One region of the Thalassospira sp. CH_XMU1458 genome, then DNA from elsewhere that is predicted to be linked to it. Evidence: predicted binding sites of a transcription regulator. Region 1 holds the regulator's gene; each other region holds the start of a gene.
What was found. The regulator PhoB, encoded in region 1, activates phosphate uptake and scavenging genes when phosphate is short. The targets are predictions, from matches to a motif close to TNTCATAAAACTGTCA.

Region 1 (2,271 bases):
ATTCCGTCATCAGATCGAAGCCGATATCTCGCCGTTCCGCGGCGTGTTCCTGTCGCTGTTCTTTATGTCGGTGGGCATGTCGGTTGATGCCGACGTTGTTTATAACGAATTTGGCACCATCGTCATGTGGCTGGTGCTGTTGCTGGTGATCAAGACGGCGGTTTTGTTCGTTCTGGCACGCGCGATCCGGTTTGAAACCGGCCTTGCCATCCGGGTAGCCATGAGCTTGGCCGCCGGCGGTGAATTTGCCTTTGTGATGTTTGCCCTGGCCGCGCAAAATGGCGCGGTGCCGCTTGAAATGGCCGCCATGCTGATCCCGGTGGTGGCGATTTCGATGGCGCTGACCCCGACGCTTATCAGCCTTGGTCACAAGATCGAGGAAAAGCTTCATCCCAAGGAAGAAGACCAGCTTGGCAAGATTGCCGAGGAGTCCGAGGGCATCCACCAGCATGTTCTGGTGATCGGAAGCGGCCGTGTTGGCCGGGTTCTGGCCCGGTTGCTCAAGACGCGCAACATTCCGTTCCTGGTGCTTGATAGTGATGCACAGCAGGTTTCACGCGGCCGGGCAGAAGGCCTTCCGGTTTACTTTGCCGACGGGTCCAGACCGGAAACTTTCCGGGCGGCACACACGGATGAGGCAAAAATTGCGGTTGTTGCCATGGGGAACCCGCATGCGACCGAGAAGACGGTCGCCCTTTTGCGCCAGCATTACCCGCATCTGAAGATCTTTGCCCGCGCGCAGGACATCACCCATATCGGGCCGCTGTCGCGCCATGGGGCGGATGCCGCCATCCCGGAAGTTCTCGAAACCGGGTTGCGGTTATCCGATCACGTTTTGGCGGCGTGCGACGTGCCGCAGGAAGATATTGATGCCGAAATCGCCAAATTCCGCCGTGCGGACATGCTGTTGATGAACGAACTGGCGCCGCGCCCGCAGCGCAAACCGTCAGGTTCGGAGAATGCGGACAAACCGGCGAAGAAAAAAAACTGAAGACGTTACGGCCTTAGAACAAAAACCCCCGCGGCACGCTGCAGCGGGGGTTTTTCATTAGATCGCGTATCGAAACCGGCTTAGGCAGCGGTTTCAGAGTCCAGTGCATAGCCCGCCGCACGGACGGTGCGGATGATATCGCGCGTGCCCTTGACGTCATTGAGCGCCTTGCGCAGGCGGCGGATATGCACGTCGACTGTGCGGGTTTCGACATAGATATTCGGGCCCCAAACCGCGTTAAGCAACTGTTCGCGCGAGAAAACCCGCCCCGGATGTTCGAGGAAATAGCGCAGCAGACGGAACTCGGTCGGGCCAAGATGGATCGATTTTCCATTGCGGCTGACCCGGTGGGCGGCGAGATCCATTTCGATGTCGGAATAGATCAACTGCCCTTGTGGTTGCGCCGGACCGGACCGGCGCAAAAGCGCGCGGATACGGGCGAGCAGCTCGCCAATGGCAAACGGCTTGGTGACATAGTCATCAGCCCCGGTATCAAGACCGCGGATGCGGTCGCCTTCTTCGCCACGTGCTGTCACCATGATCACCGGCAAATCGCGGCTTTCAGGCTTGCGGCGGATCTGACGGCAGACCTCGATCCCCGACATCACCGGCAGCATCCAGTCGAGCAAAACCAGATCGACATGGGTTTCAGCCAGAATTTTCAACGCTTCGTCACCGTCACCGGCTTCGACAACCTGCATCCCCTCGCGTTCGAGGTTGTAGCGCAACATGGTTACGATTGCTGCCTCGTCCTCGACGATAAGAACCGTTGGGTCCATCTTCCTATGCTCCCGTGTCAGTCATTCGGTTCGACAACAGCGAAGTTCGCTGCGTCGTTTTTTGGCCGGTCAATCCCCGGCAGGTCTTCGCCCTTGATCCGGTAATAGATCGTTTCGGCGATATTGGTTGCGTGATCACCGATACGTTCGATGTTCTTGGCAATGAACAACAGATGGGTCGATGCGGTAATGTTGCGCGGATCTTCCATCATGTAGGTCAGCAATTCGCGGAACAGCGAATTGTACATATCGTCGACTTCCTGATCGCGTTCCCAGACCCGGTGGGCCTTTTCGGCGTCGCTTTCGATATAGGCATCCAGGACATCCTTGATGATTTCCTGGGCCAGCTTGGCCATGTTCGGGATCGCCTGAACCGGACGGATCGGCGGGATCTGGTTCAGCACCTGCGCGCGTTTGGCGATGTTTTTGGCAAGGTCGCCAATGCGTTCAAGGTCGTTTGACAGCTTAAGGGCCGTCACCACCTGACGCAGGTCATCTGCC
Region 2 (2,271 bases), on a different contig from region 1:
CCCGCCTCGGCCGCGGCAATCAGCGCCTTGACGATCGGGCTGTTTTCCGAGGTGCGATACAGCGTCTGTTTGATGGTGACCACATCGGGATCACGGGCAGCCTGAAGCAGGAACTGCACCACCACGTCGAAATCTTCGAACGGGTGATGAACCACCAGATCCTTTTTGCTGATCGCAGCAAAGCAATCGCCGCCAAAGTCACGCACCCGTTCCGGATAACGTGCGGCATAGGGCGAGAACAGCAAGTCATGATGCAGATCGGAATCGATCAGCTGTTTGACATCAACAACGCCAAGCAGTCCATCGACCTTGACGACTTCTTCAAGCGCGACATCAAGTTCATCAATGACGAAATCAAGCAGGTCTTCGGGCATCGCCGCATTGACCTTAAGACGGATGATGCTGCCGCGACGGCGACGTTTCAGCGCGGTTTTGAAAACGCGCACCAGATCTTCGGCTTCTTCTTCGATTTCAACGTCCGAGTCCCGAATGACGCGGAAGAAACCGTGTTCGATCATATCAAAGCCCGGGAACAGCTTGCCGAGATAGAGCAAGATCGCCTGTTCGACCGGAAGATAACGTTCATTGCGGCCCGGCAGACGCAGGAAACGGCCGATTTTTTGCGGTACCGGAATAAGCCCGCGCATATTGTGCCCGTCTGCTGGATCAAACAGCTGCATGACGATGGCAAAGCCAAGGTTGGGAATGAACGGGAAGGGGTGCGACGGATCAATGGCAAGCGGGGTCAGCGTCGGGAAGATTTCGCGCGTGAAATAGCCATCCAGCCATTTGCGGTCAGTCTGGGTCAGGTCGCCCTGATCAATGACCGAGATGCCCTGTTTTTCCATCTCGCTGCTGAGCTGGCGCCAGACGCGTTGCTGATCCTGCATCAACTGGTTGGCATCAAAGGTAATGGCGCGCAGCTGTTCGGACGGGCTCATGCCATCCTGACTGACCTTGGTCATGCCAGCGCGGACCTGCCCAACGAGGCCGGCGACGCGGACCATATAGAATTCATCAAGGTTGCTGGCCGAAATCGACAGGAAACGCAGTCTTTCAAGCAGTGGGTGGCCGGTATTCTGGGCCTCTTCAAGAACGCGATTGTTGAATGCCAGCCACGATAATTCGCGGTTAATGAAGCGGCTTTCCGAATCAATGGTGATCGCGCTTGACTGAACTGCAGCGGCGTGTGTCACGCTATGCCTCCTGCGGATTGAGGGAACGTCCTTGAACTTATGCGACAGTTCCCGGTTGCAAATGGAGTATAGGATAACTGCTTGGGTGGGTGCAATTTTCTTAAATTTATGTGTCAGTTTTTCTGATGGCATCAAAGCCGTTGATATGGCATGCAGGTACACCGTTGATCATCATTCGCGAAACGAAGATATGAAGACGTTGCTGCTGCTTCGGCATGCCAAATCAAGCTGGACGGATCCGGGTCGGGCCGACCATGACCGCGAACTGAACCGCCGTGGTGAAAAGGCAGCCCCCTTTATGGGCCGCTATCTGCGTCAGCATGAACTGGTGCCGGACCTGATCTGGTGTTCGACGGCGGCACGTGCGGTGCAGACACTTGGTCTATTGGGGCGGGATTTCGCAACCGATGCCGATGTGATCTATAACGAAGATCTGTATATGGCGAGCGAGCGGGTGCTGCTTGAAAGCCTGCACCACACCCATGAAGACGCCAAGCATGTGATGTTCATCGGCCATAATCCGGGGATCGAGATTTTTGCCCAGTCGCTTTATGGCGGTGGCAATATTGAGGCCCGCGAGATCATGGCACGCAAATATCCGACCTGCGGGCTTGCGCATTTCGAGTTCGATGTTGATCACTGGGGTGAAATCACACCGGGCAGCGGACGGCTGATCGACTTTATCAAGGTCAAGGATCTTCAGGCGATCAAGATTAGCGCGGAATGATTTGCTGATCTGCGTTGACTGACCTGCATTACTGGCACTTGACGAAGGGCCTGTCTGCGCGTTTTATACCGCTGAAATTTTGAGATACCACGTCCGTCGGGCAGGGGAACATCACACATAAGCGCCATGAATCACTGGTTGGCGGGCATGTTGTGGTGCGTTTTTTGTTTGACAGCGCGGGTCTGGCATGCACCTTTGCGGCCAAATTTGCGGCCCAAAATACAAAGCAACCTGGAATGACAATGCATCCTTTTCGCTCTCATAACTGTAATGCGCTGCGCGCGACTGACGCCGATGCGGAAGTTCGCCTGTCTGGCTGGATTCACCGTAAACGTGACCACGGCAACC
Region 3 (2,271 bases), on a different contig from region 1:
AAGTGCCGAAATGAGAATTGCCAGTACCACGGCAAAACCAGCCAGAATTTTTGTTTTTATCTGCATGTCAGCCAACACACCTGAGTTGAGAACCAAAGCAGAGGACCCCGAAACCATCGTCAAACTCCTTGTAAGGCGAAGACAACCATCTACGCTCACCGATGCGATCTAGCGGAATTGTCTCGGTGCCCAATATCCTCAAACGGAGAGGGGGCACGCACTTATCCCCTTATAATTAAATTGGAAAAAAGAAGTTCAACTTCAAGAACCCACTAGCATTCCATCACAGATGCGTAATAAAGCGCAGAAATCCAGGCGTTTGACCAAGACAACCCGACAGCCAGAGGAATGAAGTTTGGAAGCGATTTCTTTTAATCCGCAGCGATCCGAAGCAGATCAGGTGACGGGTGATCGGTCATTGAAGACAATGCGGCATAGGCCGGCGGCACCATCAATCGCACAGGATAGGGGGACAAGCTGATTTCACACGGCAGTTTCCCGGCACTTTCGCCGTCAATCTGAAGCGGGGCTGGTCCGCAATGACTGGTGATCGTGATGCGCTCCGCCCGGACCACCGAAACGTCACTTTGGGCATGCAACCGATTAAGTGTCAGTGCCAGACCATAACGCGACAAGGCCCCGATCCCGTTGCCCGGCATCAGCACAACATCAAGGCTATTGGCCGTCAGGCTGGCATCGGGCGATATGACAAATGCCCCGCCGTAATGTTGCGCATGGGTTACAACCACACCCGACACTCGATAATTTTCCCGGCCAATACTGACTTCAAAATCACGATGACGCGGGAAAAAGATGTTGCGAAGGCCTTCCAAAACATAGGCCCCCTTACCAATCAGGCGTTTGAGGCGAAGCGAAACATTGGCGACCGTATCGGCATCGGCCCCCATGCCGACCATCAAAAAGAACGCCCGGCCATTAACCAGTCCCGGACGCACCCAGACCATGCCGGGGTTATTGATATAGTCGGCAATCGCGCGTGCGCGGATTTCAAGCCCGACCTCGACCGCAAGCACATTGGCCGTTCCAAGCGGGATGATGCCAAGTGGCGGGACCTCGTGCCCGTCAATCTGGGCATCAAGCAATCCGTTTAATGCCTCGTTAAGCGACCCGTCGCCGCCGGCAACAAACAAACGTTGATGGGCACGGACCTTGCGGGCCAGTTCGCGGGCGTGACCGGGATGGGTGGTTTGCAACAACTCCACCTTGATGCCGGCATGTTGCAATATCTGGGATAAAAACCGCTGTTTATTGCCACCGGCCCGTGGATTGAAGATGACAGTCACATCCGCATCGGTCATTTGGACCCACTTCCGAAATAAAAATGAAATAAATTTTTCACACCACCTACCATATGAAATAAAACATGTAACAGTTGCTTTACAGAACTGCGAAATTTCTGTGAACGGGTTATATAATCGAACGATTTGTTTTAAACCGATACTGGTTGGGAACAGTATTCGGCAAGACAAACTGTCGAATTCCAGCCATCCTTTTGGCAGGATACGGAGGAGCGGCAATGACAGCGATGACGCTGCAACCGCATTACCGCACGGTCTGGATTTCAGACGTCCATCTGGGGACACGTGGATGTCAGGCAGACCTTCTATTGGATTTCCTCAATGAAGTGACGGCAGACACCTATTATCTGGTGGGTGACATTATTGACGGCTGGCGCCTCAAGAAAAGCTGGTACTGGCCGGAAAGTCATCATGCCGTGATCACGACAATCATGGAAAAGGCAAAGAATGGCGCCAAAGTCATCTTCGTCCCCGGGAACCATGATGAATTCGCCCGCGAGTTTGTCGATATGACTTTTGGCCATGTCGATGTTAAATTGAACGATATCCACGTCACCGCCGATGGCAAGCGCCTTTTGGTCATCCATGGCGACGAATTTGACGGCGTCGTCAAATACGCCAAGTGGCTGGCCTATCTGGGTGACACCGCCTACAACCTCGCCATTACACTCAACCGCTATTTCAACGGCGTTCGACGCCGCCTTGGTTACGGATACTGGTCGCTTTCGGCCTATCTTAAGAACCGGGTGAAGAACGCGGTTCAGTTCATCTGCAACTTTGAAAATGCCGTCGCCCACGAAGCCGCCAAACGCAAGGTGGATGGCGTGGTCTGCGGCCATATCCATCACGCCGAAAAACGCAAGATCGGCGATGTGCTCTATTGCAATGATGGTGACTGGGTTGAAAGCTGTACTGCCCTTGTCGAAGACAAGGAAGGCAAGCTTGAACTGCT

Region 2: the regulator PhoB is predicted to act here: its motif matches at 1,297-1,312, upstream of WBY09_RS07810 (RNA degradosome polyphosphate kinase).
Region 3: the regulator PhoB is predicted to act here: its motif matches at 1,333-1,348, upstream of WBY09_RS16460 (diacylglycerol/lipid kinase family protein).

Annotation. Positions count from the first base shown of each region.
Region 1 is NZ_JAYMDW010000001.1:858,090-860,360, reverse strand. Features, by position in the region: gene WBY09_RS03870 (cation:proton antiporter domain-containing protein) at 1-991, shown strand, start outside; gene phoB (phosphate regulon transcriptional regulator PhoB) at 1,072-1,770, opposite strand; gene phoU (phosphate signaling complex protein PhoU) at 1,788-2,271, opposite strand, start outside.
Region 2 is NZ_JAYMDW010000002.1:97,133-99,403, forward strand. Features, by position in the region: gene WBY09_RS07810 (RNA degradosome polyphosphate kinase) at 1-1,196, opposite strand, end outside; gene WBY09_RS07815 (SixA phosphatase family protein) at 1,387-1,923, shown strand; gene aspS (aspartate--tRNA ligase) at 2,166-2,271, shown strand, end outside.
Region 3 is NZ_JAYMDW010000003.1:531,413-533,683, reverse strand. Features, by position in the region: gene WBY09_RS16465 (methyl-accepting chemotaxis protein) at 1-66, opposite strand, end outside; gene WBY09_RS16460 (diacylglycerol/lipid kinase family protein) at 372-1,319, opposite strand; gene WBY09_RS16455 (UDP-2,3-diacylglucosamine diphosphatase) at 1,538-2,271, shown strand, end outside.